DNA from 3 places in the Streptomyces sp. NPDC020898 genome. Region 1 is predicted to be linked to each of the others. Evidence: riboswitches for the same ligand, from Rfam matches in the RefSeq annotation. Region 1 holds a riboswitch; each other region holds the start of a gene.
What was found. Region 1 has a riboswitch for thiamine pyrophosphate ahead of thiC (phosphomethylpyrimidine synthase ThiC). Riboswitches for the same ligand answer to the same signal wherever they lie in the genome.
Positions count from the first base shown of each region.

Region 2: linked by a shared signal. The riboswitch ahead of thiO (glycine oxidase ThiO) and the one ahead of thiC (phosphomethylpyrimidine synthase ThiC) in region 1 are both predicted to bind thiamine pyrophosphate.
Region 3: linked by a shared signal. The riboswitch ahead of ACH4TV_RS28775 (thiamine ABC transporter substrate binding subunit) and the one ahead of thiC (phosphomethylpyrimidine synthase ThiC) in region 1 are both predicted to bind thiamine pyrophosphate.

Region 1 covers NZ_JBIRRV010000004.1:254,570-258,864, forward strand. The annotation lists gene ACH4TV_RS15555 (hypothetical protein) at 1-345, opposite strand, end outside; gene thiC (phosphomethylpyrimidine synthase ThiC) at 555-2,357, opposite strand; TPP riboswitch at 2,350-2,536, opposite strand; gene ACH4TV_RS15565 (YibE/F family protein) at 2,845-4,295, shown strand, end outside.
Region 2 covers NZ_JBIRRV010000001.1:296,945-301,239, reverse strand. The annotation lists gene ACH4TV_RS01360 (thiazole synthase) at 1-364, opposite strand, end outside; gene thiS (sulfur carrier protein ThiS) at 368-568, opposite strand; gene thiO (glycine oxidase ThiO) at 577-1,758, opposite strand; TPP riboswitch at 1,756-1,866, opposite strand; gene ACH4TV_RS01345 (hypothetical protein) at 1,918-2,262, shown strand; gene ACH4TV_RS01340 (NAD(P)/FAD-dependent oxidoreductase) at 2,316-3,554, shown strand; gene ACH4TV_RS01335 (Rv2175c family DNA-binding protein) at 3,641-4,012, shown strand; gene thiE (thiamine phosphate synthase) at 4,115-4,295, shown strand, end outside.
Region 3 covers NZ_JBIRRV010000010.1:44,614-48,908, forward strand. The annotation lists gene ACH4TV_RS28770 (ABC transporter permease) at 1-1,247, opposite strand, end outside; gene ACH4TV_RS28775 (thiamine ABC transporter substrate binding subunit) at 1,223-2,308, opposite strand; TPP riboswitch at 2,392-2,512, opposite strand; gene rlmN (23S rRNA (adenine(2503)-C(2))-methyltransferase RlmN) at 2,538-3,644, opposite strand; gene ACH4TV_RS28785 (hypothetical protein) at 4,000-4,295, opposite strand, start outside.

The DNA of each region.
Region 1 (4,295 bases):
CTCCACCCGCAGCCGCTCGCTCTCCACCTCGATCTCGTCCCGCCAGCCGGCCATGTCCTCGGGGAGCGTGACCTCCTGGTCGAGCACATGCACATGCACGTCCTCGGGGGCGATCGGCACGTCACCGTCCCCTTCGACGATCAGGGCGGAGGTGTGCAGGGGCCCGAGGGAGAACGACCGCCAGGCCGGGCTGCTCTCCTCCCGCCTGCGCAGCCCCCGCACCGCGCTGCCCCACCGTTTCCGCAGCCGGAACCAGGCATCCTGCAACGGCTGTTGGAACAGCGTCGCGAACACGATGCCGAGTACGGCTCCCACCACGCCATTGCCCACGTCGATTCCGCCCATGGCACGGAGGTTAGAGAGGAACGATCAAGGAACGGGGGTTCTTGTCCCTTCCGTTACCGCTCGCACCGGAACCCTCCGCGATCCTCCCTGCCCACCCGTGACCGCCCGCGTCTCCGAGACGCCCTGCGAACGACCCGGAACCCGCTCCCCCTCGGAGACGCGAACCGCCACGGACCGGCCACCGTCATCGACCGGCGCCGGAGGGCGCCTCAGTCCGCGATCGGCAGATACACCCGGTTGCCGGCCGCCGCGAACTCCTTCGACTTCTGCGCCATGCCCTGCTCGATCTCCACCGGCGTGCTGCCGTGCTCGCGTCGGATGTCCTGCGAGATCTTCATCGAGCAGAACTTCGGCCCGCACATCGAGCAGAAGTGGGCCGTCTTGGCGGGCTCGGCAGGCAGGGTCTCGTCGTGGAACTGGCGGGCCGTGTCCGGGTCGAGGGCCAGGTTGAACTGGTCCTCCCACCGGAACTCGAAGCGGGCGTCAGAGAGCGCGTCATCCCATTCCTGCGCACCTGGGTGCCCCTTGGCGAGGTCGGCTGCGTGGGCGGCGATCTTGTAGGTGATGACGCCGGTCTTGACGTCGTCACGGTTGGGCAGGCCCAGGTGCTCCTTGGGCGTGACGTAGCAGAGCATGGCCGTGCCCCACCAGGCGATCATCGCGGCACCGATACCGGAAGTGATGTGGTCGTACGCAGGCGCGACGTCCGTCGTCAGCGGGCCGAGCGTATAGAACGGAGCTTCATCGCAGATCTCCTGCTGTAGGTCGATGTTCTCCTTGATCTTGTGCATCGGGACATGTCCCGGGCCTTCGATCATCGTCTGTACATGGAAACGCTTCGCGATCGTGTTGAGTTCCCCGAGCGTCCTCAACTCGGCGAACTGTGCCTCGTCGTTGGCGTCCGCGATCGAGCCGGGCCGCAGGCCGTCGCCGAGCGAGTACGTGACGTCGTACGTGGCGAGGATTTCGCACAGTTCTTCGAAGTTCTCGTACAGGAACGACTCCTTGTGGTGCGCCAGGCACCACGCCGCCATGATCGAGCCGCCGCGCGAGACGATGCCGGTCTTGCGGTTCGCGGTGAGCGGTACGTACGCCAGGCGGACGCCCGCGTGGACCGTCATGTAGTCCACGCCCTGCTCGGCCTGCTCGACGACCGTGTCCTTGTAGATGTCCCAGGTCAGTTCCTCGGCCCTGCCGTCCACCTTCTCCAACGCCTGGTAGAGCGGCACCGTGCCGATGGGAACGGGGGAGTTGCGCAGTACCCATTCGCGGGTGGTGTGGATGTTGCGGCCGGTGGACAGGTCCATGACCGTGTCGGCGCCCCAGCGCGTCGCCCAGGTCATCTTCTCGACCTCTTCCTCGATGGAGGAAGTGACCGCGGAGTTGCCGATGTTGGCGTTGACCTTCACCAGGAACCGTTTGCCGATGATCATCGGCTCGATCTCCGGGTGGTTGACGTTGGCGGGCAGCACCGCACGCCCGGCGGCGATCTCCTCACGGACCACCTCGGGGTCGACGTTCTCCCGGACGGCCACGAACTCCATCTCGGGCGTGATCTCCCCGCGGCGGGCGTACGCGAGTTGCGTCACCGCCTGTCCGTCCCGGCTCCGGCGCGGCTGCCGGGGCCGTCCCGGGAACACCGCGTCGAGGTTCCTGAGCCCGCCGCGCGGCGAGGTGTGCTTGATCCCGTCGTCCTCCGGGCGGAGAGGCCGGCCCGCGTACTCCTCGGTGTCGCCGCGGGCGATGATCCAGTTCTCGCGCAGCGGCGCCAGCCCCCTGCGGACGTCGGTGTCGACCAGCGGATCGGTGTACGGGCCCGAGGTGTCGTACAGGGTGACCGACTTCCCGTTCGTGAGATGCACCTGACGGACCGGCACCCGCAGGTCGGGGCGCGAGCCGTCGACGTACCCCTTGTGCCAGCCGATGGACTTCCCGGCCTCCTGGGACTGTTCGCCCTGAGGGGGCTGTTCGTCCTGGCTGGAGGCAGGCGTGCGTGTGTCCTTGATGGTCATGAGACCTACTCCCTACGCCGGCATTACCCGGTAACAGGTTCAGCGGTCGACGCAGCGGAATCCGTCTGCCGATGTTTCATGTGAAACATCACTCGTTTCACGTGTTCCACGTGAAACATGGCAAAGACGGAGGTCAGCGCCCTCTCAGCCCGGTGCTCCGAGCTCCCGCGTGTGCAAAGGTGCCTCCACGCTAGCGCCAATTTGGGCGAGGTGAACAGAGGGCCCCTGTCGTTCTTGCGATGATCGGGCGGTGACCACGACGCAAGGACCCCCGTACCCGCCCTCCGAGCCACCGCGCCGAAGCGGTGCCGGACACGGCTCCGGGCAGGACAGCGGAAACGGCGGCGGCACCGGCCAGGAACGCGGGCTCCGGTCCGGCGATGGCCCCGGCGGCCTCGGTGGCGTGTCCCGGCCCGGCGCAGGAACAGGCGGGGCCGGCGGGGCGACCGGACCGAGTGGCAGTCCCGGGTACGGGCCCGGGCGGAGGATCGATCGCGGCTACGGGCCCGGAGCGGGTGCGGGTCAGGGCGGCCGCACGGGCCCGGGCGACCAGGGCCCGGGGTTCGGAGCCGAGGGGCCCGGAACCGGTCAGTTCGACCCCTTTCCCGTATCCGGTGACGGACCAGGTCCTGGTCCCGGCACGGGCGGTGGCGGTGGGCACGACCACGGATCCGTCCCGGGGCAAGGCGCCGGCCATGGACACGGGAACGGCCCGGGCGACAGGTACAGCGGCGGACCCGGCGGCGGTTCCAGCGGTGGACGCGGACCCGGAGCGGGTGGCGGGCAGGGGGGCGGGCACGGCCCCGGACCCGATGACGCCCACGGATCCGACGACGGCCACGGTCAGTCGCACGGCCACAGTCACAGCCATGGCCCGGCCGCCCCGGCCTCTCGCCATCTGCGGAAGATCATCGGGGCGATTCTGATCCCGTTCGCCGCAGCGGTCGTGGTCGGGCTCGTGGTGCTGTGGCCCGGGGGCGCCCCGGGCCACGAGCGCACCGGCGTCGGCTTCGACCGGCAGACCCAGGAGGCCACGGTCACCAAGGTCGTCGCGGTGGACTGCAAGTCCGTCAACGCCTCGGGGGGCACCCCGACCGGCGACACGTCCACCGCCGAGGGCTCCTCGGCGCAGCAGCAGGCGACCGGCGACTGCAAGAGGGCGACGATCCGCGTCGACACCGGTGACGACAAGGGCCGTACCTTCACGGAGATCGTCCAGCCCGACCAGTCACGGCAGTTGCACCAGGATCAGAAGGTCGTGGTCGCCTACGAGCCCTCCGCTCCGAGGGACCTGCAGTACTCGGTCACCGACGTGAACCGCAGGCTCCCCTTGGCCCTGCTCGCCGGCATCTTCGCGCTCGCCGTCGTGGCCGTCGGACGCCTGCGCGGTGTGATGGCGCTGGTCGCGCTGGCCGCCAGTTTCATGGTGCTGACCCTCTTCATCCTGCCGGCGATTCTCCAGGGCTCGAATCCGCTGGTCGTGGCAGTGATCGGAGCGAGCGCCATCATGCTGATCGCGCTCTACATGTGCCATGGCCTGTCGGCCCGTACGTCGGTGGCGGTGCTCGGCACCCTGATCTCGCTGGTGCTGATCGGCGTCCTCGGCTCACTGTTCATCGGCTGGGCCGCGCTGACCGGCAACACGGACGACAACACCGGTCTGATCCATGGCTTGTACCCGTCCATCGACATGAGCGGTCTGCTGCTCGCGGGCGTCATCATCGGTTCGCTCGGTGTCCTCGACGATGTGACGGTGACGCAGACATCGGCGGTCTGGGAGCTGCACGAGGCCAATCCCACGATGGGCTGGCGCGGCCTGTACCGCGCCGGCATCCGTATCGGTCGCGACCACATCGCATCCGTCGTCAACACTCTCGTCCTCGCCTACGCGGGCGCCGCCCTGCCGCTGCTGCTGCTCTTCTCGATCGCGCAGAGCAG
Region 2 (4,295 bases), on a different contig from region 1:
GCACCTCCGCCGCGTCCAGCAACTCGATCGGATCGGGCAGCAGCGTCCGCTCGTCGGCGATGACCTCCAGCTTCACCACGTCCGTACCGAGCGCCTCCCGGGCCAGCCGGGCCGTCAGCACGGCCTCCCCGGCGGTGAAACACCCGGCGGTGTTGGGCAGCACCCGGATGCCGAGCCGCTCCAGCACCGACAGCACGGACCCGTGCACCGAAGGATCGACGCGCCGCATCGCGACGGTCGTCAACTCCGTGCCGGAGGCCACCAGCGCCCGCTCCAGTACGTCGAGGCTGGGCGCACCCCCCGTACCCATGATCAACCGGGACGTGAAGGACGTACCGCCGAGGACAAAGGGATCGTCGGCCATGGTTCAGCCTCCTTGGACGGCGGTGAGGACCTCGACGCGGTCTCCCTCGGAGAGGCGGGTCGACGACCACTGCGCGCGCGGGACGACGGTTTCGTTGAGTGCGGCGGCCACACCGGAGGGCGCCGCGGTGAGGGACCGCACGAGCAGACCGAGAGCCGTACCCGGGACGATCTCCCGCGGCCGGCCGTTGACCAGGATGTTCACGTGACCGTTCATGCGAGCTGCTCCGTGAGTACGGCGTCGGTGCGGTCGTTCGCGCCGAACCGCCGGGGGGTGAAGGCCCGGGCCTCGTCCGGCAGTTCACCGGTGACCAGGGCATGCGCCAGGACGTCGCCGGTGACCGGCGTCAGCAGCACACCGTTGCGGTAGTGCCCGGTCGCCAGCAGCAGCCCCGGCAGTTCCGTGGGGCCGAGCAGCGGAGCGTTGTCGGGGGACCCGGGGCGCAGTCCGGCCCGCGTCTCCGTCAACGGCAACTCGGTGATCCCCGGGACGAGTTCGTGGGCGTCGCGCAGCAACTCGTACACGCCCCCCGCCGTGACCGTCGTGTCCCAGCCCAGCTCCTCGCTGGTCGCCCCGACGACCAGCTCACCGTTCTCGCGCGGCACCAGATAGACCTGGCTGCCGCGCACCACGGCCCGCACCGTCCGGCTCAGGAACGGCGCGTACCGCTTCGGCACGGTGAGCCGCAGCACCTGCCCCTTCACGGGCCGTACGGGCGGCAGTACGGCCTCAGGGACCCCTGCGAGCCGCCCGCTGAGGCTGCCGCCGGCCAGCACGATCGAACCGGCCGCCAGTTCGTCACCGTCCGAGACCGTGACCGACACGGCCCGCCCCCGCCGTACGTTGAGCCGCTCCGCCCAGGCCGGGCGCAGCACCACCCCGGCCCGTTCGCAGGCGGTGAGCAGCGCCCCGGCCAGCCGCCGCGGATCGATCTGGTGGTCGCCGTCCACCCGCAGCCCCCCGCGCACGCCCGGCGCGAGCATCGGCTCCAGGCGCCGGCATTCGCGCCCCGAGAGCCACTCCGATGTCAGGCCCGACCGGTGCTGCAGGGCGTGCAGTTCGCGCAGCAGGGCGCGGTCGTCGGCGTCGAGCGCGACGGCGAGCGTGCCGCAGCGGCGGTAGCCGAGGTCGTGACCGGTCAGCTCGGTGAGTTCGGCGACGAAGTCCGGATAGCGGCGGGCCGACTCCAGGTTCAGCCCCAGCAGGGTCTGCTCACCGTGGTGCAGCTCTGTGACGGCGGCCAGCATTCCGGCCGCCACCTGTGCGGCCCCGCCGCCCGGCGCGGGATCCACGACGGTCGTGGTGAACCCGCGCTGTGCGGCCCGCCAGGCCGTCACGAGCCCGATGACTCCGCCCCCGACGACCAGGACGTCTGAGGTGTGCGTACACGACATGGGCGTCCAGCCCCTCCCTTCGCCGGCATGACCCGGATCAGGTTCGTACGGTCGGAGGCCGCCAGCCTCCCTCTCAGCCCGGTGCGCCGGACTCCCGCGAGTGCTTACGCTGGTCAGCCTAGCTCGCAGAGCAACGCCCATGTAAGGGAGCCTTCGCCCGTGCCCCGTTCGCTCGACGGTCTCGTCCTCGCCCCGGTCGCGGACCAGGCCCCAGGCCAGGTGGGCACCCGCACCCGGTTCACGTACCACGAGAAGGACGGCGAGATCTGGGCCGAGTACACGGGCGGGGACGTCGTACGCGGGCATCTCGTCGGTACGCGGGAAGGTGACCGTCTCGATTTCCGGTACGTGCAGCTGAAGCACGACGGGACGACGTCCTCGGGCCACTGCGTGTCGCAGGTGCTCGAACTGCCGGACGGGCGGGTGCGGTTGGCGGAGACCTGGGAGTGGGAGTCGCAGCCGGGCAGCGGGACGAGCGTGGTGGAACAAGTGGGTGTGCAGTAGGTCACCGACCGCGCCCACTGACTGACAATTTGTCAGTTGTCTATGGTGATCGGGTGAGCGAGCAGACGCGGGAGACGCGGGACCGAGACGTGTCGCAGCCGCGGCGGGCAGTCGTCGTGGGTGCGGGCATGGCCGGGGTACAGACCGCGGTGGCCCTGCGGGAGCAGGGCTTCTCCGGCAGCGTGACGCTGATCGGAGCCGAACCCCATCAGCCGTACGACCGGCCGCCGCTGTCCAAGGCCGTCCTGCTCGGCACGGCGGAGGGCTCCGCCTTCGACATCGACTTCGAGGCCCTCGACATCGAACTGCTGCTCGGGCGTGAGGTGTTGGGTGTCCGCCCCGGCGAGCACGAGCTGGACACCGCGGACGGGCCCGTCCCGTACGACGCCCTGGTCCTCGCGACCGGCGCCGAACCGATCCGGCTGCCGGGCACCGAAGGCGTACCCGGTGTGCATCTGCTGCGCACCCTCGACGACGCCGAACGGCTGCGGCCCGTACTCGCGCGCCAGCACGACATCGTGGTCGTCGGGGCCGGCTGGATCGGCGCGGAGTTCGCCACGGCCGCGCGCGAGGCCGGCTGCGCGGTCACCGTGGTCGAGGCCGCCGACCGGCCGCTCGTGGGCGCCCTGCCCGCCGAGGTGGCCGCGCCGATGGCCGCCTGGTACGCCGACAGCGGCGCCTCGCTGCGCACCCGCGCGCGCGTGATGCGCGTCGAGCCCGGCGCGGTGGTGCTCGACGACGGCTCGCGGCTGCCCGCGGGCGCCGTCGTCGTCGGCATCGGGGCCCGCCCCGCCACGTCCTGGCTGACGAACTCGGGGATCGCCCTGGGTACCCACCGGGAGATCGTCGCCGACGACCACCTGCGCACCTCCGCGGCGGACGTGTACGCGGTCGGCGACTGTGCCTCCTTCCCTTCGGGAAGGTACGGCCGGCGCCTTCTGGTCCACCACTGGGACAACGCGCTCCAGGGGCCCCGTACGGTCGCCGCGAACATCATCGGAGAGGCCCCGGCGGCCTACGACCCGGTCCCGTACTTCTGGTCGGAGCAGTTCGGCCGCTTCGTCCAGTACGTCGGCGACCACGGGTCCGCCGACGCCACCCTGTGGCGCGGCGATCCGTCCGGCCCCGCCTGGACGGTCTGCTGGCTGCGGGAGGGCCGTCTGGTCGCCCTGCTGGCCGTGGGCAGGCCCCGGGACCTGGCCCAGGGCCGCCGTCTGATCGAGGCGGGCACCCTGATGGACCCCGCGATCCTGGCGGATCCGTCCCGGCCCCTGAAGGCGGCCACGGCCTAGCGCGACCGGGGTCGGGCGGCACGGCGACGGCGCAGGTGGCAGGGGCCCGGCTTCCGACTGTCAGTGCGGGATGGCAGGCTTGTGCCGTGACCCAGATTGACGCAAAGATCGACGCTCTCGTACCTGCCTGGCTGACCCTCCCCGACATCGCGGAAATGCTCGATATCGAGGTGACCCGCGTTCGGCAGCTGGTCAGGGAGGGCCAGGTGATCGCCGTACGCCGTGGTGAGAACCGCGCACTGCACGTCCCCGCCGCTTTCATCGACGCGGCCGAGCAGAAGGTCGTCAAGGGCCTCACCGGCACCCTGACGCTCCTGAGGGACGACGGTTTCTCCGACGAGGAGATGCTCGAGTGGCTCTTCACTCCCGACCCGAGCCTGCCCGGCACGCCCGCGCAGGCCCTCAGTGAGAATCGCGGCACGGAGGTGAAGCGCCGCGCCCAGGCGCTCGCCGTCTGAATCTGAACAGCCGCTCGGTGTGCGGACCACGCGGTCCGCGCGCCGCCACACAGGGGCGCGCCCGGGGAGAACACCCCGGGGCGCGCCCAGGGGGACACACGTATGCCCGAGACGACCGACATCGTGCTGCCCGGGGCGACCGCCGAGGCGGGCAGCGCCCGTGCCCGGCTCGCCGACGCCCGGGTCTATCTCTGCACGGACGCCCGCAGGCGCCAGGGCGACCTTGCCGAGTTCCTGGACGCCGTCCTGGCCGGCGGGGTCGACATCGTGCAACTGCGGGACA
Region 3 (4,295 bases), on a different contig from region 1:
ACGGTCACCGCCGACACCCCGAGCGGCAGCATCAACAGCGCGTCGAACCCCCGTACGATCCGCCCGGCATCGCGCCGGGTGAGTGCCACGGCGGCCAGCGACCCGACGACGACGGCGATGCCGGTGGCGGCGACGGCGTACTGGAGCGAGTTCCCGATCGCGGCGATCGGCGCCACCAGGAAGATCCCGGAGTCGTCGCTGGTGAGCGCCCTGTAGTAACCAAGGCCGGCACCCCCGGGCGTACCGAACGACCGCTGCACGAGCACGCCGAGCGGCAGCACGAGCAGCAGGGCGATACTCGCCAGCACCCCACCCAAGAGCGCCCATTGCCCCCGGCCGCGCGGCCGGCGCGCTGTCGTCTCCGGCGCCACGAGCCGCAGGGCGCTCTCCCGCCGCCGTACCGTCCCGGCGTGCACGGCGAGGATCGCGCCCACGGCCACGAACTGGACGATCGTCAGGACGGCGGCCGTCCCGAGGTCGAAGATCTCCGAGGTCTGGCGGTAGATCTCCACTTCGAGGGTGGCGAAGGTCGGCCCGCCGAGGATCTGCACCACCCCGAAGGACGTGAACGTGAAGAGGAAGACCATGAGCGCGGCGGCGGCGACAGCGGGCCCGAGGGCGGGCAGGGTGACCCGCCGCCAGGCCGCGAACCGCGAGGCGCCGAGCATCCGCGCGGCCTCCTCCTGCCGCGGATCGAGCTGCGCCCACAGCCCTCCAACGGTCCGTACGACGACGGCGTAGTTGAAGAAGACATGCGCGAGCAGGATCGCCCACACGGTCGTGTCCAGCCGTATGCCCCACAGCTCGTCGAGCAGCCCGCCGCGCCCGACCAGCGCCAGGAACGCCGTACCGACGACGACCGTCGGCAGCACGAACGGCACGGTCACCACGGCCCGCAGAATCTGCTTGCCCCTGAAATCGAAGCGCGCGAAGACATACGCGCCGGGGAGCGCGATCAGCAGCGTGAGCACGGTCGACGCGAGCGCCTGCCAGGTGGTGAACCAGAGGACGTGCCGGATGCCGGAGTCCCCGAGCACCTCCCCCACCTGCCCGAACCGCCAGACCCCGTCGACGTGGAGACCGCGCGCGACGATCGCGGCGACGGGGTAGGCGAAGAAGAGCGCGAAGAAGACGACGGGCAGCACGAGCAGGGCGCCCCGCAGAGCAGCGCCCTTCCCGCGCGCGGCCACATCGGCCGCTTCGCCTGCTTCCGCTCCTGCGGCTACTTCAGTACGAGCGATGTCCACGCCTTGACCCACTGGTCACGGTGTTCGGCGATCTTCGCGGGGTCCATGGTCTCGGGGTCCTTGGCCTGCGGCCCGAACTCGGTGAACTCGGCGGGCACCTGGGCACCCTCCCGCACGGGGTACACGAACATGTTCAGCGGCATGTCCTCCTGGAAGGTCTTGCCGACAAGGAAGTCGAGCAGCGCCTTGCCGCCCGTGCCGTTCTTGGCGTTGCTCAGTAGCCCGGCGTACTCGACCTGCCGGAAGCAGGTGCCGGTGGCGACCCCCGTCGGGGCGGTGGCCGGCTTCGGGTCGGCGAAGATCACCTCGGCGGGCGGCGAGGAGGCGTACGAGACGACGAGCGGCCGGTCGCCCTTGGCCTTCTTACCGCCGGCCGACCCGGAGAACTCCTCGTTGTAGGCCTGCTCCCACCCGTCGACGACCTTCACGCCGTTGGCCTTGAGCTTCGTCCAGTAGTCGACCCAGCCGTCGTCGCCGTACTTGGCGGCGCTCCCGAGCAGGAACCCGAGCCCGGGAGAGGAGGTGGAGGCGTTCTCGGTGACCAGCAGATTTTTGTACGCGGGCTTGATCAGATCGTCGAGGGACTCGGGCGGGGTCAGCTTGTGCTCGCTGAACCAGGCCTTGTCGTAGTTGACGCAGATGTCACCGGTGTCGATCGGCGTGACCCGGTGCTTGTCCTGGTCAGCCCGGTACGCGGGCAGGATCGCGCCGGCGTCCTTCACCTCGTACGGCTGGAAAAGCCCGTTGTCGAGCGCGCGGGAGAGCAGGGTGTTGTCGACGCCGAAGAAGACGTCGCCCTGCGGGTTGTCCTTGGTCAGGATCGCCTTGTTGACGGCCTGCCCGGCGTCGCCGTCCTTGAGGACCTTGACGGTGTACCCGGACTGCTTCTCGAAGGCGGCGAGGACGCCCTTCGAGACGGCCCACGAGTCATGGCTGATGAGGGTGACTGTCTTGGACTCGGCAGCCGAGCCGCTGCCCCCGCCGTCCTCGGACCCGCACGCGGTCAGCGTGACAAGGCCGAGCCCGACGGCCACGGCCGTGACCTGCCTGGTGATGCTCACTGGAATTTTCCTCCTGGGATGACCAGGAAGAGACGCGGCCCTGCCCGCGACCCGACGGACGGGTCCCGGGCAGGGCGCAACAGCAAGAGTGATGACCGAACTTCCTACCCAGAATGACCTGGGCGAGGTTCAGAGGGTCTGCGGCCCACCAATGTGATCTGGCTGCCGCACTCTCAGCGCTGTGGCGCTCCCCTGTCGGAATATGAAGATATGTATGTACGGCGTAAGACTACCGCTCGGTGGCCGCGAGCTGCCCGCACGCCCCGTCGATCTCCTGCCCCCGGGTGTCCCGAACGGTGACGGGCACCCCGTGGGCGGCGATCGCCTCGACGAACGCCTTCTCGTCCTCGGGCCGCGAGGCGGTCCACTTCGACCCCGGAGTCGGGTTCAGCGGAATCAGGTTGACGTGCACAGGCTTGCCCTTGAGCAGCCGCCCGAGCCGGTCCCCACGCCAGGCCTGGTCGTTGATGTCCCGGATCAGCGCGTACTCGATGGACAGCCGGCGCCCCGACCGGGCCGCGTACTCCCACCCTGCGTCGAGAACCTCCCGCACCTTCCACCGCGTGTTGACGGGCACGAGGGTGTCGCGCAGCTCGTCGTCGGGGGCGTGCAGGGAGATGGCGAGGCGGCACTTGAAGCCCTCGTCGGAGAACCGGTGGATGGCCGGTACCAGTCCGACGGTCGAGACGGTGATCCCACGCTGCGACAGCCCGAGCCCGTCCGGCTCGGGGTCAGTCAGCGCGCGGATGGCACCGACGACCCGCTTGTAGTTGGCGAGGGGCTCGCCCATGCCCATGAACACGATGTTGGAGAGACGCGCAGGACCGCCAGGAATCTCGCCGTCCCTCAGCGCCCGCATGCCATCGACAATCTGATGCACGATCTCGGCGGTGGACAGATTCCGGTCCAGCCCCGCCTGCCCGGTCGCGCAGAACGGGCAGTTCATCCCGCAGCCGGCCTGCGAGCTGATGCACATGGTCACCCGGTCCGGGTACCGCATGAGCACCGACTCGACGAGCGTCCCGTCGACCATCCGCCACAGCGTCTTACGCGTGGTCTCCTGGTCGGTCGACAGATGACGGACGACCGTCATCAGCTCCGGAAGCAGCGCCTCCTGGAGCTTGCCGCGCGAGGCGGCCGGAATGTCCGTCCACTCGGCCGGATCGTGCGCGAACCGCGCGAAGTAGTGCTGCGAGAGCTGCTTGGCACGAAACGGCTTCTCACCGATCGCGGCAACCGCCTCTTTACGCTCAGCGGGCGTGAGATCGGCGAGATGCCGCGGCGGCTTCTGAGCTCCGCGCGGGGCGACGAATGTGAGTTCTCCGGGCTTAGGCATGGCTGTACCAGTGTCGCAGATCGAATCGTGTGACCTGGTGCGCGAGCCGGGGTGGGTGGTCGTCGTTGGTCGTCTCTGGTCGTCATGGGCCCCCTCGGACGGCCCACAGGCGGCCCGCACGCCATAGTCGGAGGGTGCGTCTGTGCTGGTAGAGCCCGTGCAAGTTCTACCGGTCGGGTACAGCTTGTCCGACTCTACGAGACGGGCCGCTGGACAGACGGACCGCCCATGGGCCGGCCCTCAGTCAGGCGGGGTGCGCGCACGGCGGTGAACGGTGGCGTCCCGCTGAGTGGTGTAGCCGGTCGTGGCTCGGGAACGCGCGGGTGACGGTGGCCTCTGCCGCCCACGCGATCCGCTACTGGATGACCTCGTAGATCTCCTTGTAGCCGGATACCGCGTTGCTGTTGAGCGTATCGATCAGTGACTGGGCGTTGGGATCCACGAAGGAAGCTCGCTCCATGGAGAAGTACTGGTCGAGGCTGTCGAATTCCCATTGGCAGACGACCGTATCCATGGGACCGGCGTAGTCGACGTAGATTCGCCGGTTCGCGTACCCGGCCTCCTCAAACATCTTGGTGAGGGTCTTGAACGCCGCCACGATCTCCGGCGCCTTCCCGCGTTCAGCTTGGTAGACCTCGCGCATCATGTACA